3 regions of the Streptomyces sp. NPDC002446 genome follow, and region 3 is predicted to be linked to each of the others. Evidence: predicted binding sites of a transcription regulator. Region 3 holds the regulator's gene; each other region holds the start of a gene.
The links. The regulator HrcA, encoded in region 3, represses chaperone genes, less so after heat shock. The targets are predictions, from matches to a motif close to TTNGCACTCNGNNNNNCNGAGTGCNAA.
Positions count from the first base shown of each region.

Region 1 (10,064 bases), on a different contig from region 3:
GTGAGCGCGACGATCTCGCGGTGCACCGGCGGCTCCATCCGTACCGCCGTGGCCCCCTTGGGGCGCACCGACTCCAGCGTGAGCTCCGGCAGCGCGGCGACCCCCAGGCCCGCGCCCACCAGGCCGATCACCGCCGGGTAGTCGTCCGTCGCGAAGTCGATGCGCGGGGTGAAGCCCGCGCTCTCGCAGACCTCGACGAGGTGCCTGCGGCAGCGGGGACAGCCCGCGATCCACGGCTCGTCCGCCAGGTCCGCGAACCGCGCGGTGCCGGCCTTCGCCAGCCGGTGGCCGTCCGGCACCAGGCCGATCAGCCGGTCCACCAGGATCGGGCGCACCACCAGGTCGTCCCACTCCGCCGCGGCCTCCGGGTCCGCGCCGCGCACTTCCGGATAGCGGAAGGCGAGCGCGATCTCGCAGTCACCGTTGCGCAGCATCTCGATCGAGCGCGGCGGCTCGGCCTCGTCCAGCGAGACCCGGGTGCCGGGGTGGGCGGCGCGCATCTTCGCCAGGGCGGTCGGCACCAGCGTCGAGCTGCCCGAGGGGAACGACACCAGCCGCACCCGCCCCGCCCGCAGGCCCGCGATGGCCGCGACCTCCTCCTCGGCGGCGGTGAGCCCGGCCAGGATGCCGGTGGCGTGCCGTACGAGCGCCTCGCCCGCCTGCGTCAGCCGCATCTCGCGGCCCGCGCGGACCAGCAGCGGGGTGCCGGCGGACTGCTCCAGGGCCTTCATCTGCTGGCTGACGGCCGGCTGGGTGCAGCCCAGCTCGCGCGCGGCGGCGGAGAACGAGCCGGTCCTGGAGACGGCGCGCAGCACACGGAGATGACGGGCCTCGATCATGTTTCGAGCATAAGTGGCCCTTGGGCTGATCGGGAAAAATCAGGCCGACGCTTTTGGGTGGGGTGGCCAGGGTATGCCCCTCATGCCCCGGAGGGTTTGTGATCATGGGTGGGGACGCCGGCGGGGACGCTTCGCCGGGGTGGCACGGGACGACGGAGGACCGTATGAAGCTGCTGACCGTCAATCTGGGGCGGCCCATGCCGTTCGAGCACACCGACGCCGAGGGCGGCACGGGTATCGACAAGCGGCCCGTGGACGGCCCGGTGGCGGTCGGCGCTCCCGGCCCCAAGGGCGTCGGGGGCAGCGGGCTGGCCGGCGACGCGGTGGTCGACCTGCGCTTTCACGGCGGCGACGACCAGGCCGTCTACGCGTACGCCCGCGAGGACCTGGACGACTGGCAGCGGGAGCTGGGCCGCGCGCTGCCCAACGGCTGCTTCGGCGAGAACCTCACCACGTCGGGCGTCGAGGTCACCGGCGCCCGTATCGGCGAGCGCTGGCGGGTCGGGCCGCGGCTGCTGCTGGAGGTGAGCTGTCCGCGGATCCCCTGCCGTACGTTCCAGGGGTGGCTCGGCGAGCACGGCTGGATGAAGCGGTTCACCCGGGCCGCGGTGCCCGGCGCGTATCTGCGGGTGATCGAGCCGGGCGAGATCCGCGCCGGGGACCGCGTCGAGCGGGTGCACCTCCCGGATCACGAGGTGACGATCGCGCTGATGTTCCGGGCGCTGACGACCCGGCGGGAGCTGCTGCCGCGGCTGCTGGAGGCCGGGGAGGCGCTTCCGCGGGACACGCGGCAGCGGGTGCTGAAGTATCTGGAGCACGAGGGCAGTTGACCGGGTGACGGGTGCGGGCCCGCGCCGGCGGCCGCGGCGCCGGCGTCCGGAGCGCCCCTCAGGGGTCCGGCGGCGCCGTCCGGGCGGATAGCGTGCCGGTATGACGACTGCATTGATCACGGGAGCGACGGCGGGCATCGGGGCGGCGTTCGCCCGGCGGCTCGCGAGCGACGGACACAGCGTGGTGCTGGTGGCGCGCGACGAGAAGCGGCTGCGCGAGCAGGCCACCGAGTTGCACGACCGGCACGGCATCGAGGCGCAGGTGCTGAGCGCGGACCTGGCCACCGAGGACGGCATCGCCGCGGTCGAGGCGCGCCTGGCGGATACCAAGCACCCGGTCGATCTGCTGGTGAACAACGCCGGCTTCGGCAACAAGGGCGAATACCTCGAAGTCCCGCTCGCCGACGAGCTGACGATGCTGAAGGTGCACTGCGAGGCGGTGCTGCGGCTGACCTCGGCCGCGGTGCGCGGCATGCGGGAGCGGCGGCGCGGCGCGGTGGTCAATGTGGCGTCGGTGGCGGCGTTCGTGCCGCGCGGCACCTACGGCGCGAGCAAGGCGTGGGTGGTGCAGTTCACGCAGGGCGCGGCACGGGACCTGGCGGGCAGCGGGGTGCGGCTGATGGCGCTGTGCCCCGGGTTCGTCCGCACCGAGTTCCACCAGCGGGCGGGGATGGGCACGGACAACATCCCGGGCTGGATGTGGCTGGATGCCGACAAGCTGGTGGACGCGGCGATGAAGGACCTGGTGCGGGGGAAGTCGCTGTCCATCCCCGATCCGCGGTACAAGGCGCTGACCACGGCGGTGAAGCTGGTGCCCCGCTCGGTGCTGGGGGGAGTCACCTCGCGCACCGGCCGCAAGTACGGGCCGCGCTAGCCCGCACGGTGGCGGGGCCGGCCCTACGGACTTCGTCCTTCGGTCCGGCCCCTGCCGTGAGTGGGGGTGAGGGATAGGCGGGTGCTGGTGCCGTCGTACCAGCTGATGTGGATCGTCGTGCCCCTGACGTGCACTGTGGCCAGCGTTTCCACGGGGGCCGGCGCCGGGTCTGCGGTCAGGGAAGCCAGTGCCACGAAGAGGGTGCCCCGGGGGTCGGGTGTCGTGGTGCCCGCCAGGACGGCGGTACGGGTGCGGGGGCCGAACGGGGTGCTGCCGGTGGCCAGTCGGGCGGGGCCGGCCTCGTAGCCGTGGACGGGGTGGAGCTGGGCGGTGGGGCCGTCCGGCGTGGTGGCCCAGCCGGTCTGGCGTACGGGGGTGCCGGGGGCGGCGCCGGTGACCAGATGGGCGCGGAGTTCGGCGCGGCCGTGGGCGAGGGTGGCGGACAGGACCCGGACGCCGGGGAGTTCGGTGCCTCCCCCGGCGGCTACGCCCCCATTGCCGGGGGGACCCCCATCGGCCAGGCGCGGGGTGTGGGCGGAGGAGGCCCAGCCGGTGCCGGTGGCGTGCGGCGTGGCGGGGCCGCGGGTGGTGGGGCGGCCGTCGACGATCAGGGCGAAGTCGTTGTCGGGCAGGTCCGGGGCGCCGGCGGTGGGCGCCGTGGGGCCGGTGCGGGTGGAGTAGGCGAAAGCGGGTGATGGCTGCCTCTCCGGAGGTCAGGCCACCGGTACGGCACGGCCCCACAGCTCCTCGGCGTGTTCCGCGAACCGGTCGAACATCCCACCTCCACTGTGACGGCGCAGATGCAGCAGCGGCGAGTCATGCCCCACTAGGCGGGCCAGGTGGGGCGTCACCAGCGCATCGTCGTCGAACCGGAAGACCGACAGTGATACGTGGTTCACGGCGTCGTCCGCACTGCTGTAGCGCGCCTCCATCCCGGACACGGTGCCCATCCGGCCGAGATGCTCCACGCTGATCCGGATGCGCGTGGAGACACTCAAGGCCACGTCCTCGATCGCCTCGCGCTGCCTGGTGACCTCGCCGGCGGGGTCGCCGAGCAGGAACCTGACCCGGCATCCGGACTCGGCCTTGCGCCGGATCGTCTCGGCGAACTGGGGGACCTGCGTCCAGAAGAAGTAGTTCGTGTACCCGGCGAGGAACAGATCCTCGGCTGCGCCCTCGACGAGCTCGGCCCAGACCGTGGACGGGCAAGCGGACCGGTACGGATACGAGTGGACCAGCTCACGGTCGTGGCCGGTCTTGATCCGGTCCTTCACTGCCTGGGGCCACAGCATCTCTTCATCGACTCCCAACGCCCGGCAGGCGTCCTCACGGTTGCTCGCATGCGGTATCAGTTCGGCGTCCGCCAGCCACCGTTCCACGGTCTTGCTCGTGACCCCGACCCGGGCCGCAAGCTTCCTGGGGGTGAGACCGGCATCCGCAATAGCTGATCGTAAGGCGACGTTCAAGACTTCTCCCTTGGACGTTTGGGCCGTTTCGACCGTACGCCGGGGACGGCCCAGCTGTCCCCACTACAGAGCAGATACGTCCGAAAGCGCAGGCCAGCATCAGGGGCATGAACCAGCAACCGACAACCAGGCAGGGTCCCGTGCATCTGATGCTGCCGCTGGCTCAGCCCGCGGCCGCTGAAGGGTGCGATGTCTGCGCGGCCTTGGCCAAGCAGCGCCGCGAAGCCCGGCTCAACGGGGACCACTCCATGGCGTCCGACTGCAACGTCGAAATCGCCGCTCACCCCGAGCACTGGAGGCGCATGGGGCGATAGAGACGGGTGCGGAACGAGAGCCACGGGCATTTCTTCCCCACCGACCACCAAGGGAAGCCCCTATGACCACACCAGCCCCCACCGTCCCCGGCCGCGCCGAACGGCGCCCCGGTCTGCTGCTCTCCATGGGCCCCGGCGTCGCGGACCGGCTGCTCGACGCCCGCCACCGCACCCGCCTGGCGGCCCTCACCCGCACCGACCCGGGCCTGGTCGCCCACGAACTTGCCGACCCCACGCCCGAGGTGGCCGCCGCCCTCGCCGAGGCGGAGGTGCTCCTCACCTGCTGGGGCGCCCCGGCCCTCACCGCCCGCGTCCTGGACGCGGCGCCCCGGCTCCGCGCCGTCGTCCACGCCGCCGGGTCGGTCAAACACCACCTCACCGACGCCTGCTGGGAGCGCGGCATCGCCGTCGCCTCGGCCGCCGCCGCCAATGCGCTCCCGGTCGCCGAGTACACCCTCGCCGCGATCCTCCTGGCCAACAAGCGCGTACTGCACTGCGCCCACCGCTACCGCACCCTGCGCGCCCGGCACGACTGGCACCGCGAACTGTCCGGCGCCGGCAACTACGGCCGGACCGTCGGCATCATCGGCGCCTCCCGCATCGGCCGCCGGGTCATCGAGCTGCTGCGCCCTTTCGACCTGCGCGTTCTGCTGTACGACCCGTATGCCGACGCGGCCGAGGCGGGCCGGCTGGGCGCGACGCCGGCCCCCCTGGGCACGCTCTGCGCCGACAGCGACATCGTCACCGTGCACGCCCCCGAGCTGCCCGCCACCCGCCATCTGCTCGGCGCCCGCGAACTGGCCCTGATGCCGGACGGGGCGACCCTCATCAACACCGCCCGCGGCTCGCTCGTCGATGAAACCGCCCTGCTCGCCGAGCTGGTGACCGGCCGTCTGCACGCGGTCCTGGACGTCACCGACCCCGAACCGCCGCCCCCCGACTCCCCGCTCTACGACCTCCCCAACGTCCTGCTCACCCCGCATGTCGCCGGCTCCCTGGGCGGCGAACTCCACCGCCTGGCCGACCATGCGCTCGACGAGGTGGCGCGGTTCGCGTCCGGTCTGCCCTTCCTGGACCCGGTGCTCCCGGCGGCGCAGGACCGCTCGGCCTGACCCGGGCCACGAGCGGCATACCTCACTAAAATGGCCGTATCGATGCATTTCACTGCGGTGCATCGCGCCGGACCCATGAGGGAGGCGGCATGAAATTCGTACAGATAATCGACTACAAGACCGAGCGGCCCGAGGGCATGAACGCGCTCATGGACAAGTGGGTCGAACAGACCAAGGGCAGGCGGACCGCCACCCACAGCGTCATCGGCAAGGACCGTTCCGACGCGTCCCACTACGTCGAGATCGTCGAATTCCCCTCGCACGAAGAAGCGGTGAAGAACTCCCAGCTGCCGGAGACCGACCGGATCTTCCGGGAGATGGTGGCGCTCTGCGACGGGATGCCGTCCTTCACCGACCTCGATGTCGTCCGGGACGAACGGCTGAACGCCGCAACCGCCCGCCGGTTCTTCCACGAGATCGCCGCCGGCGGCAACCTCGGCGCGATCAGCGAGGTCTTCGCGGCCGACTACCGGGACCACGACATCATCAAGGAGGAGGAGACCGTCGTCGGGTCCGACGTCATCCGGCAGGACGTCACCTCCTGGCGGGCCGCCTTCGACTTCACCTTCGACCTCGAAAGCCAGATCGCCGAGGGCGACGACGTCGTGACGCGCTGGACCTGGACCGGCACGCACAAGGGCCCGTTCATGGGCGTCGAGCCGACCGGCGAGGTGTGCACCATGACCGGGACGACGACCTTCCGCTTCCATGACGGAAAGATCCGGGAAGGCTGGTGGCACTACGACCTGATGCGCCTGATGAGGCAGCTCGGCGTGCTCTGACCAGGCGTTCCCGCGGACGACCGGACAAACCGGAAGGCCCCTGTTCCCGCCGCTCACGAGCGGGAACAGGGGCCTTTCAGCGGGTTACGCGGCTATGCGGCCTGGGCTGCGTCAGTGCGCGTGCCCGTGGCCGTGACCGGCGTCGCCGGCCTCTTCCTCTTCCTTCTTCTCGACGACCAGGGTCTCGGTCGTGAGCAGCAGGGAGGCGATGGAGGCGGCGTTCTCCAGGGCGGAGCGGGTGACCTTGACCGGGTCGATGACGCCGGCCTTGACCAGGTCGCCGTACTCGCCGGTGGCGGCGTTGAAGCCCTGGCCCTTGTCCTGCTCGGCGACCTTCGCGGTGATGACGTAGCCCTCCAGGCCCGCGTTCTCCGCGATCCAGCGCAGCGGCTCGACGACCGCGCGGCGGACGACGGCGACACCGGTGGCCTCGTCACCCTCCTTGCCGAGGCCGCCGTCCAGCACCTTGGCGGCGTGCACCAGCGCGGAGCCACCACCGGAGACGATGCCCTCCTCGACCGCGGCGCGGGTCGCGGAGATGGCGTCCTCCAGACGGTGCTTCTTCTCCTTGAGCTCGACCTCGGTGGCCGCACCCACGCGGATGACGCAGACGCCACCGGCGAGCTTGGCGAGGCGCTCCTGGAGCTTCTCGCGGTCCCAGTCGGAGTCGGTGGTCTCGATCTCCGCCTTGATCTGGGCGACGCGACCGGTGACGTCCTCGGCCTTGCCACCGCCGTCGACGATGGTGGTGTCGTCCTTGGTGACGGTCACGCGGCGGGCGGTGCCCAGCACGTCCAGACCGGCCTGGTCGAGCTTGAGGCCGACCTCCTCGGCGATGACGGTGGCACCGGTGAGGGTGGCCATGTCGCCGAGCATCGCCTTGCGGCGGTCACCGAAGCCGGGGGCCTTGACGGCCACGGCGTTGAAGGTGCCACGGATCTTGTTGACGACCAGGGTCGACAGGGCCTCGCCCTCGACGTCCTCGGCGATGATCAGCAGCGGCTTGGAGCCACCCGCCTGGATGACCTTCTCCAGCAGCGGCAGCAGGTCCTGGATCGAGGCGATCTTGCCCTGGTGGATCAGGATGTACGGGTCCTCGAGGACGGCCTCCATACGCTCCTGGTCGGTGACCATGTACGGCGAGAGGTAGCCCTTGTCGAAGGCCATGCCCTCGGTGAAGTCCAGCTCCAGACCGAAGGTGTTGGACTCCTCGACGGTGATCACACCGTCCTTGCCGACCTTGTCCATCGCCTCGGCGATGAGCTCGCCGACCTGCTTGTCCTGCGCCGACAGACCGGCGACGGCGGCGATGTCGGTCTTGTCGTCGATCGGGCGGGCGGTCGCGAGGAGCTCCTCGGACACGGCCTGCACGGCGGCGTCGATGCCCTTCTTCAGGGCGGCCGGGGAAGCGCCCGCGGCGACGTTGCGCAGACCCTCGCGGACCAGCGCCTGCGCGAGCACGGTGGCGGTGGTGGTGCCGTCACCCGCGATGTCGTTGGTCTTGGTCGCCACCTCCTTGACGAGCTGGGCGCCCAGGTTCTCGTACGGGTCGTCGATCTCGACCTCGCGCGCGATGGTGACACCGTCGTTGGTGATGGTCGGGGCACCGAACTTCTTGTCGATGACGACGTTGCGGCCCTTGGGGCCGATCGTCACCTTGACCGTGTCGGCAAGCTTGTTGACGCCGCGCTCAAGGGCGCGACGAGCGTCCTCGTCGAACTTCAGGATCTTCGCCATGGGTTGCTTCAAGTCCTCTCATTGCGATCCTCGGCACGCAGTGGGGACCGCTGTCTCAAACGGAACTGCGCCCCTGCCCCGGGTTGTTTAGACGCGGGAACCAGGGGCGCAGATCACGGCAAATCTGGGTGACTTACTTCTCGACGATCGCGAGAACGTCGCGAGCCGAGAGAACGAGGTAGTCCTCGTTGTTGTACTTCACCTCGGTGCCGCCGTACTTGCTGTAGAGAACGACGTCGCCGACGCTGACGTCGAGCTCGACGCGCTTGCCGTCCTCGATGCGGCCCGGGCCCACGGCCAGGACGACGCCCTCCTGGGGCTTCTCCTTGGCGGTGTCCGGAATGACCAGGCCCGAGGCCGTGGTCTGCTCGGCGTCGAGCGGCTGGACCACGATGCGGTCCTCAAGCGGCTTGATGGCAACCTTGGAGCTGGCGGTCGTCACGATCCGACCTCCCCCTTCGGAGATCTCACGGGGTTAACTGTCTGAGGTGGCGACCAGGTGGATCCGTCGTCGCGGGTGCCGGACCTGCCCGTCGCTGTGTTCTGGCACTCCCCACTGGAGAGTGCCAACGCCGAGACTATGACGCGGTTAGCACTCGGTCAAGCGGAGTGCCAGCGCGCCGAGGAGCGGCTTCCGTCAGGCCGGTTGACTCAGCCGCGGACAACGGGGCTCCCGCCGGGGAGGGTTCCATGCCAAATCGGACACACCTTCCCGTTCCCCGGCAACCACACCACCGGCCGCCTCGTCTCACTTCCCGACTGCCGGGCCGGCGAACCGCCTACCGGGCATGTCTGATGGAACAGCCCGGACCGGTCCGGGGCCTTGAGCACCGATGGCGGAGGAACCCCGTGCGTGGACTGACCAGAGCTCCCCGGCCGGGCGGGGAGCCGGAGAGCGACGCCGAGCGCACCATGACGTTCGCCGCGCTCCAACGGGCGCCGGACCGCCGCCGGACGGAGGCCTGGCTGCTCGCCCTCGTCGTCCTGACCGCCGACTTCGGCTACGCCTACACCGGCCTGTCGATGACCGGCCGGCTGCCCGGCGGGCTGGCCGGCTTCGCCGTCAGCATGCTCTTCGTGGCGCTGGTGCCGCATCTGGTGCTGCGCCGCTTCGCACCGCGCGCCGACCCGCTGATCCTGCCGCTGGCCACCCTGCTGACCGGGATCGGCCTGGTCCTGCTGCACCGCCTGGACATCACCTACGCCCGGACCCCGCACCTGAAGATCGCCGAGGCGGCGAGCGGCCAGCTGGTGTGGACGGTGATCGGCGTGGCGGTCTGCATCGCCATCCTGCTCGTGCTGCGCGACCACCGCATGCTGCAGCGCTACATCTATCTGACGATGGCGGTCGCGCTGGTGCTGCTGATGGCGCCGGCCTTCTTCGGTGCGGACATGTACGGCGCCAAGCGCTGGATCCTGCTCGGGCCGCTGTCGCTGCAGCCCGGCGAGTTCGTGAAGATCATGATCTCGGTGTTCTTCGCGGGCTATCTCACCGTCAACCGCGATGCGCTGGCGCTGGCCGGACGCCGCGTCATGGGCGTCCAGCTGCCCCCGGGCCGCCAGCTCGGACCGATCTTCACCATCTGGGCGATCAGCCTCCTGGTCCTGATCTTCGAACGGGACCTCGGCACCTCGCTGATCTTCTTCGGCGTCTTCGTGATCATGCTCTACATGGCCACCGACCGCACCAGCTGGGTGGTGTGCGGCCTGCTGATGGCCACCGCCGGCGCGGCCGTCGTCGGCTCCCTGGAGCCGCACGTCCACGGCCGCGTCACGGCCTGGCTGGACCCCATGCGCGCGTTCACCAGCGAGGGCCGGGCGGAGCACATGTCCGACCAGCTCGGCCAGGCACTGTTCAGCTTCGGCAGCGGCGGCATCGGCGGCACCGGCCTGGGCCAGGGCCACCCCGAGCTGATCGGCTTCGCGGGCAACAGCGACTTCATCCTCACCACCGTCGGCGAGGAGCTGGGCCTGGCCGGGGTGATGGCCGTCGTCATGCTGTACGTGCTGCTCGCGCAGCGCGGACTGCGGGTGGGCCTGACCGCCCGCGACCCCTTCGGCAAGCTGCTCGCGGTCGGCCTCGCCGGAGCGCTGCTGCTCCAGGTCTTCG
Region 1 covers NZ_JBSFYC010000014.1:125,792-135,855, forward strand. Annotated here, with positions in the region: gene ACWD6P_RS11405 (LysR family transcriptional regulator) at 1-839, opposite strand, end outside; gene ACWD6P_RS11410 (MOSC domain-containing protein) at 1,004-1,669, shown strand; gene ACWD6P_RS11415 (SDR family NAD(P)-dependent oxidoreductase) at 1,770-2,543, shown strand; gene ACWD6P_RS11420 (XRE family transcriptional regulator) at 3,257-4,009, opposite strand; gene ACWD6P_RS11425 (hypothetical protein) at 4,117-4,323, shown strand; gene ACWD6P_RS11430 (hydroxyacid dehydrogenase) at 4,386-5,435, shown strand; gene ACWD6P_RS11435 (ester cyclase) at 5,525-6,217, shown strand; gene groL (chaperonin GroEL) at 6,329-7,954, opposite strand; gene groES (co-chaperone GroES) at 8,088-8,396, opposite strand; gene ACWD6P_RS11450 (FtsW/RodA/SpoVE family cell cycle protein) at 8,867-10,064, shown strand, end outside.
Region 1: the regulator HrcA is predicted to act here: its motif matches at 8,544-8,570, upstream of groES (co-chaperone GroES).

Region 2 (10,064 bases), on a different contig from region 3:
CCCCTCCTCGCCGCGGTCGAACTGGGTCAGCCGGGGGCGCACCAAGTGGCCGCGGGCGAGCCGGAGCTGGGCGGTGCGGTAGATGGCCGCCGCCATCCGGCCGAGGGCCTGACCGCTCTGGTGGCGGTGCCTGCGTACGCCGACGTCCACCTGGGCGAGGGCGTCCAGGCCGACGGTGTGCAGGGCGTCGACGAGGAGGCCGAGCTCCACCCCGTAACCCACCGGGAACGGCAGCCGCTCCAGCAGGGAGCGCCGGGCCGCGTACTCACCCCCCAGGGGCTGGACGAAGCCTGCCAGCTGCGGCCAGTGGAGGTTCAGCAGCGGCCGCGCGACCAGTTCGGTCACCCGGCCCCCCTGCTCCCCTCCGGACGGGCGGCCGCCCGGCTCCAGAGGGCGGTCGTACATCGCCTTGACGAACTGCACGTCGGGGTCGGTCAGCAGCGGGCCGACGATTCCCGAGACGAAGGTGGCCGAGAATTCCCGCAGGTCGGCGTCGATGAAGCAGATGATGTCGCCGGTGGTGACCAGCAGCGACCGCCACAGGACCTCGCCCTTGCCGGGCAGCGCCGGCAGCCGCGGCAGGATGGTGTCGCGGTGGACCACCCGGGCACCTGCCGCGGCCGCGACCTCGGCGGTACGGTCCGTGGAGCCGGAATCCAGCACCACCAGCTCGTCGACCAGAGGCACGGCGTCGGTCATCAGCCCCGCGCGGATCGCCGCGACGATCGCGCCGACCGTGGCCTCCTCGTCCAGCGCGGGCAGCACGACGCTGACCGTACGGCCCGTCTGGCGCTTCGCCTCCAGCAGCTGCTCCAGCGGACGGTCCGCGGCGGACCAGGAGCGGCTGCTCAGCCAGCGCTCCACCTCTTCCAGCACGTCTACGACTCCTCGGTGGCCGCCGGTGCCGCGACCGGTATGCAATCCATCGTCTGGGCCATTCTGTGATCCATCTCGCGGTGCGGACGACTATCTCAACTGTCAGTGCCTTCGGTTACAGTCTTGAACAACGCGGATGACCGTCGCATGTCGGGGTCACCGCGCCATAAACGCCTGGGTTCGATCCCAGCGCCATACCGCTCATCCAGAGGGGCAGAGGGATACGGCCCGTTGAAGCCCCGGCAACCCTCCAGTCGGTTCTTGCTGCCAGCAGCGAGGCTCCCGGCTAGGGAAGGTGCCAAATCCGTCTCGTGGCGAGATGCGCCGCGAGGAAGATGAGGAGAAAGGGCCTCGCCTCCATGGCTGTGCAGACCGCCGAAACCACCGCAAACACCCCCGCCGTCGCTCTGGGTCCCGCCGTGGCGCTGTCCTGCCGCGAGTGCGGCGAGCGCTTCGACCTCGGGCCGATCTTCGCCTGCGCGAGCTGTTTCGGGCCGCTCGAAGTCGCCTACGACCTGCCGGGCGGCGACCCCGAAGCCCTCCGCAAGCGGATCGAGGCCGGCCCGAACAACATCTGGCGCTACGCCCCCCTGCTGCCGGTCCCCGCGGACGTGGCCGACAAGCCCAACCTCAACCCCGGCTTCACCCACCTCGTCAAGGCCGACCGGCTCGCCGCCGAGCTGGGCGTCACCGGCGGCCTGTACGTCAAGGACGACTCCGGCAACCCGACGCACTCCTTCAAGGACCGCGTCGTCGCCATCGCCGTCGAGGCCGCCCGCGCCTTCGGCTTCACCACCCTGTCCTGCTCCTCCACGGGCAACCTCGCCGGAGCGGTCGGCGCCGCCGCCCGCCGCGCCGGCTTCAAGTCCTGCGTCTTCATCCCGCACGACCTGGAGGCAGGCAAGGTCGTCATGGCCGCGGTCTACGGCGGCGACCTCGTCGGCATCGAGGGCAACTACGACGACGTCAACCGCTTCTGCTCGGAGCTCATCGGCGACCCGCTGGGCGAGGGCTGGGGCTTCGTCAACGTCAACCTCCGCCCGTACTACGGCGAGGGATCCAAGACGCTGGCGTACGAGATCTGCGAGCAGCTGGGCTGGCGGCTGCCCGACCAGATCGTCATCCCGATCGCGTCCGGCTCGCAGCTGACGAAGATCGACAAGGGGCTCAAGGAGCTGATCGCCCTCGGCCTGGTCGAGGACCGGCCGTACAAGATCTTCGGCGCCCAGGCCGAGGGCTGCTCCCCGGTGTCGGCGGCCTTCAAGGCCGGGCACGACGTGGTACGCCCGCAGAAGCCGAACACCATCGCCAAGTCCCTGGCGATCGGCAACCCGGCCGACGGGCCGTATGTGCTCGACATCGCGCGCCGTACGGGCGGTGCGGTGGAGGACGTCACCGACGAGCAGGTCGTGGACGCGATCAAGCTGCTGGCCCGGACGGAGGGGATCTTCGCGGAGACCGCGGGCGGCGTGACCGTCGGCGTCACCAAGAAGCTGATCGAGGACGGTCTGCTCGACCCGTCCCTGACCACCGTCGTCCTCAACACGGGTGACGGCCTCAAGACACTTGACGCCGTCGCGCCGACCTCCGGGCCCACGGCCACGATCCGCCCGAGCCTGGACGCGTTCCGCGCGGCCGGCCTGGCCGGCTGAGGCCGCAGCTCCCCGACCCGTACCCGCACCCCCTGTCCGGAAGGCAGAACCCATGAGCGTCAAGGTCCGCATCCCCACCATCCTCCGCACGTACACCGGTGGCGAGGCCGAGGTCACCGCCGAGGGCGCGACCCTCTCCGAGGTGATCGCCGACCTGGAGAAGAACCACCAGGGCATCGCGGCCCGCGTGCTGGACGACGCCGGCAAGCTGCGCCGCTTCGTGAACGTCTACGTCAACGACGACGACGTGCGCTTCGAGCAGGGCCTGCAGACGCCGACGCCGGACGGCGCGGGCGTCTCGATCATCCCGGCGGTCGCCGGCGGCTGAGGGCCCGTCGGCCACCGGATGGCCGACGACCGGGCGTTGATTTGCGCCATCTCTTCTCCCGCTTGACTGGAATTGCCCCGTCCGCTGAATTCGGACGGGGCAATTCCGCTTCGTGAAAGGGGATACCATTGTGACGATCCCCGTTCCGGATAACTCCGCGCACATGCCGAACGCATAGGAAACCGCGGAGAGTTGTGTCCAAAGTGTGTGCGGTATTTGTCGCTTACGTGCGCTATGCCCGGCCCGACTTGCCCCGGAGAAACGGGATTTCCCTCCATATTGCCGATTCTGCGGCGCCAGAATTCTCGTCCGATTGACCTGTTGCGCTGGGCATCGGTGCAGATACATTCAGCGGCGGTCGACGCGTTCCGGCGCACACCCCACGGGCCTTCGCGGGGTGAGGTCTGACCCGGGTCCGCGGAGTGCGGTCCTGCGCAAGGGCCAGTAATAGGGGAGTTAGGCATGGCTCAGGGCACCGTCAAGTGGTTCAACGCGGAGAAGGGGTACGGCTTCATCGCGGTCGACGGTGGTGCGGATGTATTCGTCCACTACAGCGCGATCCAGATGGACGGCTACCGCACCCTTGAGGAGGGCCAGCGAGTCGAGTTCGAGATCTCGCAGGGCCAGAAGGGGCCGCAGGCGGACATGGTCCGGGTGGCCGGCTGAGGCGCCGACCGACTGCTGCGTAGTGAAGGCCCGTACCCCTGGAGGGGGTACGGGCCTTCTGCCGTCCGCCCGCCGCCCTCGAAGGGCGGAACTGACCCTCGGTCGCCTGCGCCCACCCTCCCCAAGCTCACGCTGGGAGGTGCCCCCAACCCGACCGCCACCCCTCAACGACCCCCTCCGGGCGGCTTGCACTCTCCCACCCCGAGTGCTAATCATTGGCGTTAGCACTCTCCGGGTGAGAGTGACAAAGAAGGACCGGGTCGGTGAGGCCCGCAGGCCGGGTGGGGCAAGGAACCACACAGGTCTGCAGGTCGTCCGTCGCGGGCGCCAGGCGCGGTCCGGAGCAATCCACCCCAGTCCGGGAGGACCACTTCACATGGCCAAGATCATCGCGTTCGACGAGGAGGCACGGCGCGGTCTCGAGCGCGGGATGAACCAGCTCGCCGACGCCGTCAAGGTCACCCTCGGCCCCAAGGGCCGCAACGTCGTCCTCGAGAAGAAGTGGGGCGCCCCCACGATCACCAACGATGGTGTCTCCATCGCCAAGGAGATCGAGCTCGAGGACCCGTACGAGAAGATCGGCGCCGAGCTGGTCAAGGAGGTCGCGAAGAAGACGGACGACGTCGCCGGTGACGGCACGACGACCGCGACCGTCCTGGCCCAGGCCCTGGTCCGCGAGGGCCTGCGCAACGTCGCCGCCGGCGCCAACCCGATGGCCCTCAAGCGCGGTATCGAGAAGGCCGTCGAGGCCGTCTCCGCCGCCCTGCTCGAGCAGGCCAAGGACGTGGAGACCAAGGAGCAGATCGCCTCCACCGCCTCCATCTCCGCCGCCGACACCCAGATCGGCGAGCTGATCGCCGAGGCCATGGACAAGGTCGGCAAGGAAGGCGTCATCACCGTCGAGGAGTCCCAGACCTTCGGTCTGGAGCTGGAGCTCACCGAGGGTATGCGCTTCGACAAGGGCTACATCTCGGCGTACTTCGCCACCGACATGGAGCGTATGGAGGCGTCGCTCGACGACCCGTACATCCTCATCGTCAACTCCAAGATCGGCAACGTGAAGGACCTGCTGCCGCTCCTGGAGAAGGTCATGCAGTCCGGCAAGCCGCTGCTGATCATCGCCGAGGACGTCGAGGGCGAGGCCCTGTCGACCCTGGTCGTCAACAAGATCCGTGGCACCTTCAAGTCCGTCGCCGTCAAGGCCCCGGGCTTCGGTGACCGCCGCAAGGCCATGCTCGGCGACATCGCCATCCTCACCGGTGGCACCGTCATCTCCGAGGAGGTCGGCCTCAAGCTGGAGAACGCCGGTCTCGACCTCCTGGGCCGCGCCCGCAAGGTCGTCATCACCAAGGACGAGACCACCATCGTCGACGGTGCCGGCGACAGCGACCAGGTCCAGGGCCGCGTCAACCAGATCCGCGCCGAGATCGAGAACTCGGACAGCGACTACGACCGCGAGAAGCTGCAGGAGCGCCTGGCGAAGCTCGCCGGCGGTGTTGCGGTCATCAAGGCCGGTGCCGCCACCGAGGTCGAGCTCAAGGAGCGCAAGCACCGCATCGAGGACGCCGTTCGCAACGCGAAGGCGGCCGTCGAGGAGGGCATCGTCGCCGGCGGTGGCGTCGCCCTGCTGCAGGCCTCCTCGGTCTTCGAGAAGCTGGAGCTGGACGGCGACGAGGCCACCGGTGCCGCCGCTGTGAAGCTGGCCCTGGAGGCCCCGCTGAAGCAGATCTCCGTCAACGCCGGCCTCGAGGGTGGCGTCGTGGTGGAGAAGGTGCGCAACCTGACCCCGGGTCACGGCCTGAACGCCGCGTCCGGCGACTACGTCGACATGATCGCCGAAGGCATCATCGACCCGGCCAAGGTCACCCGCTCCGCGCTGCAGAACGCCGCCTCCATCGCGGCGCTCTTCCTCACCACCGAGGCCGTCATCGCCGACAAGCCGGAGAAGGCCGCCGCGGCCGCTCCGGGCGGCATGCCGGGCGGTGACATGGACTTCTGATCCCCCGGATCGGAACGCTGATCCCGCACGGATCACACGTCCTCAGTACGCCAGGGCGGCACCCCTCTCCCAGGGGGTGCCGCCCTGGTGGCGGTTTGGGGTGGGGGGGTGGGGTGGCGTGTGGGCTTGCGGGCTTGGCTTATGGGTTTGTGGGTGGCTTTGTGGGCGTGCTTTGCGGGCGGTTGTGGGCGGCTTTGCGGAGGGCTTGGGGGTGGCGTTGGGTGCGGGGTGCGGGCTGCTTCGGGTACGGCCTTGCGGGCGTGCTTTGCGTACGGCTTTGTGCGCGGCGTGCAGGGGCTGGGGCTGAGGTGAGGGGGTGTTGATGTGAGGGGGTGAGGTGAGGGGGATGAAGGGGTGGAGGGGTGGCCTGAGTGGGTGCGTGGACATGGCCTGAGCTGGTTCGGCGACGAGCACGGAGCGGTCCGGCGCCGTAGACCGAGCGGTCCGGCGCCGAGGACCGAGCGGTCCGGCGCCGAGGACCGAGTGATCCAAAAATGGTCCTGAGTGGTCGGAAAACGTGACCCGAGTGGTCAATGTCGGAAGAGCATCTGCGTGAACCGGGATGCGTACGGGCGTGAACGGGTCGAGCATGGACAGTGACTGATCATGTTTGTCGGTGAGCGGACTCCAGACCTGACGCGCGGGCCGGCGCGGCCAGGCGGCCGGCGGTGCAGGGAAGCGTGGGCGGCCCTCCTGCTGGCCGCGGCCGCCGTGCTCTACAACGGGTGGCTGCTGGAGTACCTGCTGCCGACGGGACTCGATCCGCGCCACTCGTACGTGAGCGAGCTGTACGCCGCCGACCAGCCCTTCCGGCCGCTCTTCGGCGGTATCGAGAGTGTCTCTGCCGCATTCGTCATCGTCGGGGCGCTCCTGGCGTCCGGGTCCGCGCCGGACGGCTGGTGGCGGGGCGGCTGGCTGGCGCTGTTCGGCCTCGGCATGTCCTCCGTGGCCGATGTCCTCCTGCCCATGCGCTGCGCGCCCTCGGTCGACCCCGCCTGCCAGGCCGTACACCCCAGCCACACGGTCACCAGCGCGCTGGCCCACTTCTTCGTCTTCGCCTCCATGGCGCTGCTCAGCCGGGCCGCCGTCTCCGCCTGGCCCCGCCTGCCGCTGATCCGCCGCTGGGGCACGCGCGTCCTGGCGCTGGCCCTTCCCACCGCCGTGTGCACGGTCGGCCCGCTCTTCGGCCGACCCGGCTGGCACGGCGTCGCACAGCGGGCGCATCTGACGCTGGTGGGCGTGTGGTTCGCCTTGCTGGCAGCCGAGTTGGCCAGATCATCCCGATGGTGGCCCGGCCGCGTTACGCCAACCGGCCCATCCGCCCTGGGAGAAGAGATCCCGGCAGCGGGCACGCCCTTGTAGTCCGCCGGTGGCCTGCCTGCCGGTGGCCGCGGTCGGCTGACCGTCGATGGGGGCTGGTGGTGGCTACGGTCCGGTGCGGCCATCGTGTGGCTGGTGGTCATCGTCCGGGGGGCGTGGCTCGTGTGGCTGGTGGTAACGGTGCGGTGGTCGTCGCTCGCGTGGCCGGTGGTCATGGCCCGACGGTCGTCAATCATGTGCCTGCGTCCTCATGACCCCGTAGCCGTCAATCATGTGAGGGTGTGTCACTCGTGGAGGGTGGCGGAGGTCAGGGAGGGCGGCGGAGGGCAGCGATGGGCACGGGCGGGGGAGGCTGCGGGTACAGGCAGCGGAGACTGCGCCGCTGGTTTCGGCAGAAGCGGGCGTTGCCCGGTGGGAAGCCGCGTACGCTGCTGCGACGATGACCGAGTTTGTCGAAGAAGTCCGTTCCCGCACGGTGCGGCTGCTCAGGATGGCCAACACCTCGGACGACCGGCTGCGCAAGCAGATCGTCGCCTATGCCGACGCGACGCCGGACCCGCCGATCATGGGGTCGCTGGGGATCGGAACGAAGGGATGTCCGCTGTGCCGGCGGACCATGTGGCAGCAGCGCGACAGCGAAGGGCCCGTCTGGGTCTGCGCGTTCTGCGGCCATGTCGAGGGAGTGACCGTGCGCTGCCCGCACTGCGAGGTCGCGATGCGGCCGCCGGTGCGGAGCTGGACGGACCGGTGGGCATGCCCCGACTGCCCGAGGGTCGCCGCGACGGGCGAGAGCGCGGAAGAGATCGAATCCCGTGAACGAGGCCGGCTCAGGGCGCTTGGCCTGCTGGACCACGCCATGACTCTGCGTCAGACGGAGCGCGAGTATCGGCCGGAGCGTGAGTGCCGAACGGAGCGCGAGTGTCGGACGGGACGTGAGTGCCGACCGGAGCGGGAGTCGGGGCCTGAGGTGTGAGCCGCGCCCCTGCAGGCGCGTCAGCCGCCGCGCTCACTGCGCCCGCCTTCGCCCCGGTTGCCACGCGCGCCTCCCGCTCCGCGCATGCCTCCCTCTCCACGGGGGCGTCCCCCTCCGTGCGCGCGTCCCCCTCCGCGTACGTGTCTCTCTCCGTGGCCGTCTCCTGCTCCGTGCCCGCCTCCCTCTCCGTGCCCGCCTACCCCTCCGCGTTCAGCTCCGTCCGCATCTGCTTGCTGATGCCGAAGAAGTAGGTGGCGAGGAACCCGGTGACGTAGCCGACGGCGAGCCCCAGGGCGTAGACGACGAGCGTGACGGCGATGCCGTGGTTGCCCTTGACCAGGGGGAACAGCGCCCAGCCGGAGGGGCCGATGGCGGTGGAGCCGACAGTGTCGCCGAGTTGGTTGAACAGGCCGATGAAGCCGCCGCCGCACGCGCCGCCGATGCCGGCCGTGATGAACGGCCGGCCCAGCGGGAGCGAGACGCCGTAGATCAGCGGCTCGCCGACGCCCAGGAAGCCGGCGGGGAGGGCGGACTTGATGGTCGTGCGGAGCGAACGGTTGTGGGGGAGGCGGAGGTAGACGGCGATGGCGGCGCCGACCTGGCCCGCGCCGGCCATGGCGAGGATCGGCAGCAGGACCGTGTAGCCCTGCTGCTGGATGAGGGTGGCGTGCAGGGGGATCAGGGCCTGATGGAGGCCGAGCATGACGAGGGGGAGGAAGAGACCGCCGAGGACGAAGCCGGCGAACGCTCCGCCGTGGGCGAGCAGCCAGGTGGCGAAGGCACCGATGGCGCCCGAGACCTCGCCCGCCGCGTACATCAGGCCGAAGAGCGTGACCAGGCCGGTGACGAGGACCGTGAGGGCGGGGGTGACCAGGACGTCGAGCGCCTCGGGGATCACCTTGCGGCACCGTTTCTCGACCTGGACGGCGAACAGCGCCGCGGCCAGCGCGCCGAGTACGCCGCCCTGACCGGGGGAGAGCTGCTGGCCGAAGGCGGTGATGTGTGTGACGCCCGGGAAGACGGTGATGGCGGCGACCGCGCCGCCGAGGATCGGTGTACCGCCGAACTCTTTGGCGGTGTTGAAGCCGACGAAGACGGCGATCAGCGACAGGAAACCGGAGGCGATCGCGGTGAGGGCGGGTACGACGGACGGCAGTTGGCCGAGGTTGGTGAGCAGTCCGTTGATGCCGGCGACGATGCCGCAGCCGATGAGGGCGGGGATCAGCGGGACGAAGATGTTCGCGATCCGGCGGAGGAAGAGCTTGAGCGGTGTGGCGTTTCTGGCCTTCTGGCGGGCTTTGATGGCGGCGCCTTGGGCGGCCAGTTGGTCGGCTGTGGGGGTGTCTGGGCGGGGGAGTTGGTCGGTGGTGGTCGTGGGGTCGGCGGTGGCGCTGGCGGTGGCGGGGTTGGCGGGGGTGGGGCCGTCGACGGGGGTGGGGGTGGTGGTTGGGCGGGGCTTGGGTGGTGTGGCTGGCAAGGGCGTGGTTGCTGCCAGGGGTGGGGTCTCTGTGCGGTGGGTTGTTTCTGCTTGGGGCCGTGTTGTTTCTGCCTGGTGGGGTGCCTCCTTGTTCCGGCAACGATTACGGAGAGTGATTGGTTCCTTGCGGATTGGATTCTTGTGGGGTGGATCCTTGCGGGGTGGTTTGTTGTGGGGTGGATCCTTGTGAGGTGGTGCGGAGGGTGGGGTGGGGTGGGCGGGGGGTGGTTGTTGGGTGGTGGGGGTGGGGGGTGTGGGGTGGGGCTGGGTTGTCAGGTGTTCGAGTTCGGGGGTTACGCGGGAGGCTGTTCCGGGGCCCAGCACGATCTGGTAGGTGTCGTCCTCGACCACGCCCATGACGGCCGGCAGGGCTCTGAGGGCCTCGTCCTGGACTCGTGTGCGGTCCTGGATGCCGAGGCGGAGGCGGGTCATGCAGTGGGCGATGGAGGTGATGTTCTCGGCGCCGCCGACGAGGGGAAGGATCGCGGCGGCGGTGGCGCGGTTCTTGTCTTCGGGCATGTGCGGCGCCTTGCTGTGGGGACACGCCAGGGGGCGGTCAGTGGTTCTTGGCGGCCTCCAGGGCTGCCCGGAGGTGGCCGTCGGAGGCGGCGAGGAGGCGGGCGGCGGTGGGGCCGTCGACGCTGCCGAGGAGGGTGAGGATGGCGTTCTTCACCTCGCCGTGTGTGCTGCTGAGCGCCGTCTCGATCTCCATGTCCGTGGCGCCGGTGGCGAGTGCGACGATGCGCCGTGAGCGGGCCCGCAGTTTCTCGTTG
Region 2 covers NZ_JBSFYC010000008.1:152,967-163,030, forward strand. Annotated here, with positions in the region: gene ACWD6P_RS07515 (glucosyl-3-phosphoglycerate synthase) at 1-876, opposite strand, end outside; SAM riboswitch class I at 1,075-1,218, shown strand; gene thrC (threonine synthase) at 1,236-2,528, shown strand; gene ACWD6P_RS07525 (MoaD/ThiS family protein) at 2,581-2,856, shown strand; gene ACWD6P_RS07530 (cold-shock protein) at 3,319-3,522, shown strand; gene groL (chaperonin GroEL) at 3,899-5,521, shown strand; gene ACWD6P_RS07540 (DUF998 domain-containing protein) at 6,128-6,883, shown strand; gene ACWD6P_RS07545 (hypothetical protein) at 7,281-7,814, shown strand; gene ACWD6P_RS07550 (PTS transporter subunit EIIC) at 8,011-9,810, opposite strand; gene murQ (N-acetylmuramic acid 6-phosphate etherase) at 9,848-10,064, opposite strand, start outside.
Region 2: the regulator HrcA is predicted to act here: its motif matches at 3,708-3,734, upstream of groL (chaperonin GroEL).

Region 3 (10,064 bases):
CTGCGCGGCCTGCGCCTCGGCCGCCGTGGTGGCCGTCACGACGGTGTACGTACCGACCCTGGCGAAGGCGTCGAGGACGGCGCGCGAGGGGCACCCGAAGGTGAAGGACACCAGCGGAACCGGGTCCTCCCGCAGGATCGCCAGCTTGGCCTCGTAGCCGTCGTCGCTGGGCTCGTCGGTGTCGCCGAGCTCGGTCTCGTACCAGGCGGCCTCGCCCGCGAGCTGCTCGCGGTAGACGTCCACGGCGGAGGTGTCGGCCAGGGAGGGCTGCGGCATGAAGAGGTTGACGCCGAAGGGCCGGTCGGTCAGCGACCGCAGCTGTTTGATCTCCTGATACATGCCGTCGGCGGTTTTGTAGCCGGCGGCGAGGAAGCCGAGACCGCCGGCACCGCAGACGGCGGCGGCCAGCTCGGGTCCCGAGCCGCCTCCCGCCATCGGGGCCTGCACGATGGGATAGCGGCAGAGATCGGTCAGTGCGCTGGGCATGAGCACATCGTGTCACGCGAAACGCCGAGCCCCCGCATCAGGGGCTCGGCGCAGGTACGCACCTGGGAACGCGCGGCCACGGGCCCGGGTAGGCGGCCGCGGGCCCGGGGCGGGCGGCCTTAGGGGGCGGCCGAACACATCCCGTAGGGGACGCGAGGCCCCCCTGCGGGGCCACAACGGGGCGGGGGCCGGGCGGTATTCCCGCAGCTCCGGCTCCCGCCTGCCGCCTACCGCCCGTTGAACGCGTCCTTCAACCGCGAGAACAGTCCCTGCTGCCCCGGCTGAAACTGCCCCGTGGGCCGTTCCTCGCCGCGCAGCTTGGCGAGCCGCCGCAGCAGCTCCTCCTGCTCGGGGTCGAGCTTGGTCGGGGTCTGGACCTCGACGTGGACGATCAGATCGCCGCGGCCGTTGCCGCGCAGATGTGTGACACCGCGCTGGTGCAGCGGGATCGACTGCCCGGACTGGGTGCCGGGCCGGACGTCGATCTCCTCCACCCCGTCCAGCGTCTCCAGCGGGCACTTCGTGCCCAGCGCCGCCGCCGTCATCGGGATGGTGACCGTGCAGTGCAGATCGTCGCCGCGCCGCTGGAAGACCGGGTGCGGCAGCTCGTGGATCTCGACGTAGAGATCACCGGCGGGGCCGCCGCCGGGGCCGACCTCGCCCTCGCCCGCGAGCTGGATGCGGGTGCCGTTGTCGACACCGGCCGGGATCTTGACGGTCAGCGTGCGGCGGGAGCGGATCCGCCCGTCGCCCGCGCACTCGGGGCACGGCGTCGGCACGACCGTGCCGAAGCCCTGGCACTGCGGGCACGGCCGGGACGTCATGACCTGGCCCAGGAAGGACCGGGTGACCTGCGAGACCTCACCGCGGCCGCGGCACATGTCGCAGGTCTGCGCCGAGGTGCCCGGCGCCGCGCCCTCACCGGTGCAGGTCGTACAGACCACAGCGGTGTCGACCTGGAGGTCCTTGGTCGTACCGAAGGCCGCCTCGTTCAGCTCGACATCGAGCCGGATCATGGCGTCCTGGCCGCGGCGGGTGCGCGAGCGCGGCCCGCGCTGGGAGGCGGTGCCGAAGAACGCGTCCATGATGTCGGAGAAGTTGCCGAAGCCCGCGCCGAAGCCGCCCGCGCCGCCACCGGCGCCGCCCGACTGGGAGAGCGGGTCGCCGCCGAGGTCGTAGACCTGCTTCTTCTGCGGATCCGACAGGACCTCGTAAGCGGCGTTGATCTCCTTGAACCGCTCCTGGGTCTTGGGATCCGGGTTCACGTCCGGGTGCAGCTCGCGTGCCAGCCGCCGGAAAGCCTTCTTGATCTCGTCCTGCGAGGCATCGCGCCGTACGCCCAGGACCGCGTAGTAATCCGTGGCCACTTACGACTCCGCCAGGATCTGTCCGACGTAACGTGCCACTGCGCGTACCGCTCCCATCGTTCCGGGGTAGTCCATGCGGGTCGGTCCGACCACGCCGAGTTTGGCGACTGCCTCGTCGCCCGAACCGTAACCGACCGCGACGACCGATGTGGACGTCAGGCCTTCGTGGGCATTCTCATGCCCGATGCGTACGGTCATGCCCGAGTCCTTGGCCTCGCCGAGCAGCTTGAGCAGCACCACATGCTCCTCAAGGGCCTCCAGCACCGGACGGATAGTCAGGGGGAAATCATGACCGAAACGCGTCAGATTGGCGGTGCCGCCGATCATCAGCCGCTCTTCGGTCTCCTCCACCAGAGTTTCCAGCAACACCGACAGCACTGTCGAGACCGTGCCGCGGTCGTCCTGCTCGAAGGACTCCGGGAGATCCTGCACCAATTGGGGCACATCCGCGAACCGGCGCCCCACGACCCGGCTGTTGAGCCGCGCCCTCAGGTCCGCCAGGGAGGTCTCGGCGAACGGCGTCTGGCAGTCGATCAGCCGCTGCTCGACCCGACCGGTGTCGGTGATCAGTACGAGCATCAGCCGGGCCGGGGCCAGCGCCAGCAGCTCCACGTGCCGCACCGTCGACCGCGTCAGGGACGGGTACTGCACGACCGCGACCTGCCGGGTCAGCTGCGCCAGCAGCCGGACCGTGCGCCCCACCACGTCGTCGAGGTCGACGGCGCCGTCCAGGAAGTTCTGGATCGCCCGCCGCTCGGGGCTGGACAGCGGCTTGACGCCGGCCAGCTTGTCGACGAAGAGGCGATAGCCCTTGTCGGTCGGGATCCGCCCGGCGCTGGTGTGCGGCTGGGCGATGAACCCCTCGTCCTCCAGGGCTGCCATGTCGTTGCGGATGGTGGCCGGGGAGACCCCGAGCTGATGCCGCTCCGTGAGCGCCTTGGAGCCGACCGGCTCCTCCGTCCCGACATAGTCCTGGACGATGGCGCGCAGTACTTCGAGCCTGCGTTCACTGAGCATCCCGCGCACCTCCAGTCCGGCCCGTCCGCCGTTTCGTTACTCCTGGCACTCACACGGGCCGAGTGCCAGACCCGGAGCCAGTGTACGGCCGGGTAGCACGACCACGGCAAGGGCGACCTCCCGCAGCCCCCGTCCGATGACCGTGTTCGGCCGATCTGCCGGGCAACGCTATCGCGATGGAGCTAGCGTCTCGGTATGGGCACTGCTTGGGAAGAGGCCGGGTGGGAACAGCTCGGTGACGGTGTCGCCAGACGCCGTATGCCGGGCTGGGACGAGACGATCGGCGTGATCGCCGGATCGGCCGGTGTCATGATCGTCGACACCGGCGCGAGCATTCGCGACGGCGCGGATCTGCGCCGGGCGATCCGTGGCGTACTCGGCCGGGAAGTGACGCATGTCGCGCTCACCCACCCGCATTTCGATCATGTACTGGGCACCGCGGCCTTCGCCGGCGTGGAGGTGTTCGGCGCGGCCGGACTGGGCGACCTGCTCCGCCGCAGCAAGGACGAGCTGCGGCACGACGCGATGCGCCACGGCGTCGGACGGGACGCCGCCGCCGAGGCCACCGATCTGCTGGTCACCCCGCACCACCACGTGCACGGCGAGCTGACGGTCGGCCTCGGCGACCGCCAGGTCCTGCTCGCCAATGTGGGGCCCGGCCACACCGCCCATGACCTGGCGGTCCTGGTGCCCGGCCGGCACGGCGCGCCGGAGATCGTCTTCTGCGGCGACCTGGTCGAGGAGTCCGGCGAACCGCAGGCGGGCCCGGACGCGCTGCCCCAGCAGTGGCCGGCGGCGCTGGACCGCCTGCTGGCCCTGGGCGGCGAGGACGCGGTGTACGTCCCCGGCCATGGCTCCGTGGTGGATGCCGCCTTCGTCCGCGCCCAGCGCGACGACCTGGCCGCCCTCTTCGGCGTCCCTCCGCCATCCTGATCAGCCATCCTGCAGCGTTCGCCTTCTCCGGCGACCGCCGGATGCCCCGCTGTGACAGAGACCGAACAGACCGAACAGACAGAACAGGCCCCATGCAGAGCAAGCGCTACAGTCCCGACCTCACCCCGCCCTGGAAGAAGCAGCGCCCCGCCCCCGAGGTGCCGGCCGACGCCGATCTGGTCGTCGAGGAGGTCACCACGGGCTTCTGCGGTGCGGTGATCCGCTGCGAGAAGTCCGCCGAGGGCCCGACGGTGACCCTGGAGGACCGCTTCGGCAAGCACCGGGTCTTCCCGATGGCTCCGCGCGGCTTCCTTCTGGAGGGCAGGGTCGTCACGCTCGTCCGCCCGCAGAACCGGCCGGCGCCGAGCGGCCCCGCCCGTACGGCCTCCGGATCACTGGCCGTGCCCGGCGCCCGCGCCCGGGTCGCACGCGCCGGGCGCATCTACGTGGAGGGCCGGCACGACGCCGAACTGGTCGAGCGGGTCTGGGGCGACGATCTGCGCATCGAGGGCGTCGTCGTGGAGTACCTGGAGGGCGTCGACGACCTTCCGGCGATCGTCCGCAGCTTCGCCCCCGGGCCCGATGCCCGGTTGGGGGTGCTGGTGGATCACCTCGTACCGGGCTCCAAGGAATCGCGGATCGCGGCTGAGGTGACCGGCGAGCACGCGCTGGTCGTGGGCCACCCGTACATCGACGTGTGGGAGGCGGTGAAGCCGTCGTCGGTGGGGATCGCGGCGTGGCCGAGCGTGCCGCGCGGCCAGGACTGGAAGACGGGGGTGTGCCGGGCGCTGGGCTGGCCGGAGAACACGGGGGCCGCCTGGCAGCGGATCCTGTCGTGCGTGCGGTCCTACAAGGATCTGGAGCCGCAACTGCTGGGGCGGGTGGAGGAGTTGATCGACTTCGTTACGGTCGGCGGTGCGGCCTGACGTTGGGGAGGGTGCTGAACTCGGTGGTGTCCAGGTCGAGGTCGAGCATCCCCAGGGGCACAGGTTCGCCGAATTTGCCGATGCGCTGGCAACGGTAGTCAGCCTCGTCGCCGCTACCGACAGGCTCGGTGAGCAGGACGCACTGGGCCATGATGGGGTCGATGATGAGGTAGGCGGGGACCCCTCCCGCCGCGTAGATCGAGCGCTTGACACCGTAGTCACGGTCAACGCTGTTCTTGGAGACGACCTCGACCAGCATCGTGATCACCTGGGCCGGCAGTAGTCGGCCCGATTCCGGCCCCGCGTCGCGTTCCAGCACCACGAGGTCCGGCTGAGGCTCACTCGTTTCGCTCAGCAAATCGATGTCCTGCGTCTGGAGGCAGTCCCACTTCTGGTCGGGGATCTGCCGCAGCACCCTCAGCACGATCCGGTTGTGGACCAGGTCCGGCCCGGCCATCATCACGATTTCCCCCCGCAGGAGCTCTGCCTTAAAGCCATCGGGAACCTCAAGGTCCTCGAAGAACTTGACGATGTGCGTGATCGGCCGGTCATCCACCGCAGTCATCTCCGTGGCCCTCCGCTTCCGCCATCGCCCTGGAACGGTGGCAGCCTAAGGACAGCTCAGGCAGGCGCACAGCGCACCCGCGTCGGTTCACTCGTTCGAGAATCAGTCCACCAGATCCCGCACCACCGCGTCAGCCAGCAGCCGCCCCCGGAGTGTCAGCACGGCCCGTCCGGCCTCGTACGGCCCCGCCTCCAGCAGCCCGTCCGCCAGCGCCTGCGCCGCCGCCTTGGCCCCGGCGGGGGCGAGGATCTCCAGTGGGCAGCCGTCCGACAGGCGCAGCTCCAGCAGGATGCGTTCGACCCGGCGGTCCTCGTCGGCGAGCAGCTCGCGGCCCGCGCCCGGGGAGCGGCCCTCGCCCAGCGCCTGGGCGTAGGCGCCCGGATGCTTCACGTTCCACCAGCGGACGCCGCCCACGTGGCTGTGGGCGCCCGGGCCGGCGCCCCACCAGTCGGCGCCGGTCCAGTACAGCTCGTTGTGGCGGCAGCGGGCGGCCTCGGTGGTGGCCCAGTTGGAGACCTCGTACCAGGTGAAGCCGGCGGCACAGAGGCGTTCCTCGGCTATCAGATAGCGGTCGGCGTGGACGTCGTCGTCGGTCATCGGGACCTCGCCGCGGCGGATCCGGCGGGCGAGCTGGGTGCCCTCCTCGACGATCAGGGCGTAGGCGGAGATGTGGTCGGGGCCGGCGCCGAGGGCGGCGTCGAGGGACGCCCGCCAGTCGTCGTCCGTCTCGCCCGGGGTGCCGTAGATCAGGTCGAGGTTGACGTGGTCGAAGCCGGCGGCGCGGGCCTCGCCCACGCAGGCCTCGGGGCGGCCGGGGGTGTGCGTACGGTCGAGGATCTTCAGCACGTGCTGACGCGCGCTCTGCATGCCGAAGGAGAGCCGGTTGAAGCCGCCGGAGCGGAGTTCCTCCAGGTAGCGCGGGTCGACGGACTCCGGGTTGGCCTCCGTGGTGATCTCCGCGTCCGGTGCGAGGCCGAATTCGTCGCGGACGGCGGCGAGCATGCGGGACAGGTCGGCCGCGGGGAGCAGGGTCGGGGTGCCGCCGCCCACGAAGACCGTCTCGACCGGGCGCGGGTCGTCGCCCAGCACCTTGCGGGCCAGGCGGATCTCCTCGACGACGGTGTCGGCGTAGTTGTCGCGGGAGGCCAGGGCGCCGCCGGAGCCGCGCAGCTCGCTCGCGGTGTAGGTGTTGAAGTCGCAGTAGCCGCAGCGGGTCGCGCAGTACGGCACATGCAGATAGAAGCCGAGGGGCCGCCCGGCCGCCCCCGCCAGCGCATGGCGGGGCAGCGCCCCGTCCTCGGGCATCGGCTCACCATCAGGCAGTGCGGAAGGCATGGGATCCATTGTCCGTCATCCCGCCGACAACGCGGTTCGCCGGCTAGGGCGGCCCGTCCGCCGCCTGGAGGACCAGCAGCGCCAGGTCGTCGTCGGGCGGGGTCGGGTCGAAGGCGTGGACGGTGTTGCGGAGGTGCTCGGCGAGGGCGCTGGCGCCCAGGCCGGCGCCGGCGGCGAGGGCGGCGGCCAGGCCGTCCTCGTCGTCGAAGAGCCGGCGTCCGGAGCGGCGCTCGGTGACCCCGTCGGTGACGCACAGCAGCGTCTCTCCGGGGCGCAGGTCAAACGATTCGCTGACGTATGCGGCGTCCTCGACCACCCCGAGCAGCATCTGCGGGGCCGCGACGACCCGGACCGTGCCGTCCGCGCCGAGCACCAGCGGCAGCGGGTGGCCGGCGCTTGCGAGGGTGCAGCGGGCGCCTCCGGAGCCGCCGGGGTACGGGACGATCTCGCCGTAGAGGAGGGAGAGGAAGCGGGCCTGTTCGCCCTCCTCGCGGATCTCCACCGGCGCCTCCGCCCCGGCGCCGGCCGCCGCCACCGCCGCCGCGACCGCCGCGACGGAGTCCGCGGCCTCGCGGGCCATGGTCTTGTTGAGCCGGTCGAGCACCGCCGCCACGCCGAAGCCGTCGCGGGCCAGCAGCCGCAGCACCGGCCGGGCCAGCCCGGTCACCGCGGCCGCCTCGGGCCCGCTGCCGCAGACGTCGCCGAGCGCGAAGCACCAGCGGCCGTCCCCGGCGTCGAAGAGGTCCCAGAAGTCGCCGCCCGCCCAGGCGCCCTCGCGCGGCTCGTAGACCACCGCCGACTCCACCCCGGGCACCTGCGCCCGCCCCCGGGGCAGCAGCCGGCGCTGCAGGACCTGGCTGATGCGCTCCTGGCGGCTGTACGCGCGTGCGGTGGCCACCGCGCGCGCGACCCGCCGTCCCAGGTCCTCGATCAGGCCGACCACCTCGTCGGGGATGCGCAGCAGCCCGCCCCGGCCGAGGAGCAGCGTGCCGAGGCGGCGGCCGCCGGCGACCAGGGGGCAGGCCAGCGCCGCGCCGCCCGCCTCCTGGCCGTCCCCTTCGTGCGGCCAGGGCCAGGGGACCGCGGTGGGCGCGCTGCCGGGCGAGGCGGGGCCCGGCACGTCCGGCGGCTGCTTCTCCAGTGCCGTACGCAGCGCGTCGATCCGGCTCTCGCTGCTGTGCCAGACCCGGGCGAGCCGCTGTTCCTCGCCGCTCGCCGCGATGCCCCGGCCGGGCGCGCCGCCGTCGCCGTCGTGGAGCCATACGGCGCACCAGTCGGCGAGCCGCGGCACGATCAGCTGGGCGGCGAGCGCGGCGACCTGATCGGCGTCGAGCTGGCCGGAGAGCAGGTCGGAGGCCTCGGCGAGGAAGGAGAGGGCGCCGGTCTCGACCCGTTCGGCGTCGAGTTCCGGGCGGGCGGCCCGGCGGGGTGCGGGGGCGAGGAGTTCGGCGGCCCGCAGTTCGAGCTGGAGCAGCTGCTCGGCGTAGGCGATCTCCGGCTCGGGCCGGGCGACGGCGTCCGGCGCGTCCACGGGGAGCCGGAACCACACGGTCTTCATCGCTCGCCGGTAGGTGATGCCCCAGGCTTCGGCGACCGCGCTGATCAGCTGCAGTCCGTGGCCGCCGCTTTCGGAGGCGGCGAGGTCGGACGCGGGGCCGTCGGACGCCGGGCCGCCGGGCGCGGTGCCCTGCGCGCGGGCGCGGATCGGCTGCGCCGGGTGGCGGTCGGAGACCTCGATGACGACGCCGGGGAGCGGGGCCGGGTCGGTCTCGTCGGCGCGCTCCCCCGCCGGGTCGAGCCGGCAGCGCAGCTCGACGGTGGTGCCGGCGTGCACCACCGCGTTCGTGACCAACTCGCTGACCAGCAGCACCGCTTCGTCCGCGAGCCGGTCGCCGATGCCCTCCGCGCCGGGCAGCCGCTGGGCGGCCCAGTCGGCGAAGGCGGCCCGGACGAACTGCCGGGCGGCGGCCGCGGCCTGCGGGTCCCCGGGCAGGCTGGTGCGCCGGGAGCGGCCGGCGGCGGGTCCGGTCGCGGGTCCGCCGCCGGCCCCGTCCGTCATCGTCGTGTGCGTCGCCGTGACGTCGTCGTCCCGTGGAGACGAGGTGGTCGTCGTCATTGAGCAACTCCCGAGCAGCTCCCCTGCAGCGCCGGATGCGCCAACGACAGAGTGACAGAACGGGCGCAGCCATAAGCACGGAGTCACGGAAGTAGGTGGTCACGGCCGTCAATTCGGCTGACGCGCCGGGGGAGTTGGCCGAGGCGCCGGGGGCGGGCCGGGAAGGCCCGCCCCGTACCGCCCGCCGCTGCGGGCCGGGGGTGGTCCGGAAGGCGTGGGCTACGCCTCCCGCGCCCCCGCGTACATCTCCTCCAGCAGGTCCTTGAACGCCCGCTCCACCACCGGCCGCTTGATCTTGAGGCTGGGGGTCACCTCGCCGTGCTCGATGTCCAGGTCGCGCGGCAGCAGCCGGAAATTGCGGATCTGCTGCCAGCGCTGGAGGCCTTCGTTGACCCGCTCGACATAGCCGTCGATCAGTTCGCGGACCTGGCTGGTGGCGACGACCTCGGAGTATGTCGTCGCGGTCAGGCCGCGCTCCTTGGCCCAGCCCATGATCGTCGGCTCGTCGAGGGCGATCAGCGCGGTGCAGAAGTTCCGGTTGGCGCCGTGCACCAGCACATTGGAGACGAACGGGCAGACCGCCTTGAACTGCCCCTCCACCTCGGCCGGTGCGATGTACTTGCCGCCCGAGGTCTTGATCAGGTCCTTCTTGCGGTCGGTGATCCGCAGATAGCCGTCGGGCGACAGCTCGCCGATGTCGCCGGTGTGGAACCAGCCGTCCTCCTCCAGGACCTCGGCGGTCTTGTCCGGCAGGCCGTGGTAGCCCTCCATGATGCCGGGGCCGCGCAGCAGGATCTCGCCGTCCTCGGCGATCCTGACCTCGGTGCCGGGCAGCGGCTTGCCGACCGTGCCGGTGCGGTAGGCCTCGCCGGGGTTGACGAAGCTGGCGGCGCTGGACTCCGTCAGGCCGTAGCCCTCCAGGATGTGGATGCCGGCGCCGGAGAAGAAGTAGCCGATCTCGGGGGAGAGCGCGGCGGAGCCGGAGACCGCGGCGCGCAGCCGGCCGCCGAAGGCGTCGCGCAGCTTGGCGTAGACGAGGGCGTCGGCGATCTTGTGCTTGGCGCCGAGTGCGAACGGCACCGAGGCGTTGCCGGTGCGCTTGAAGTTGTCCTGCGAGGCCTTGGCGTACTCGCGGGCCACCCCGGCCGCCCACTGGAAGATCTTGTACTTGGCGCCGCCGCCCGCCCGGGCCTTGGCCGCGACACCGTTGTAGACCTTCTCGAAGATCCGGGGTACGGCCGCCATGTACGTCGGTCGCACCACCGGCAGATTCTCGATGATCTTGTCGACCCGGCCGTCGACGGCGATCACATGGCCGG
Region 3 covers NZ_JBSFYC010000001.1:203,126-213,189, reverse strand. Annotated here, with positions in the region: gene ACWD6P_RS00880 (nitronate monooxygenase) at 1-486, opposite strand, end outside; gene dnaJ (molecular chaperone DnaJ) at 714-1,853, opposite strand; gene hrcA (heat-inducible transcriptional repressor HrcA) at 1,854-2,870, opposite strand; gene ACWD6P_RS00865 (MBL fold metallo-hydrolase) at 3,066-3,803, shown strand; gene ACWD6P_RS00860 (DUF3097 domain-containing protein) at 3,896-4,729, shown strand; gene ACWD6P_RS00855 (Uma2 family endonuclease) at 4,707-5,294, opposite strand; gene hemW (radical SAM family heme chaperone HemW) at 5,397-6,629, opposite strand; gene ACWD6P_RS00845 (SpoIIE family protein phosphatase) at 6,673-8,745, opposite strand; gene ACWD6P_RS00840 (AMP-dependent synthetase/ligase) at 8,965-10,064, opposite strand, start outside.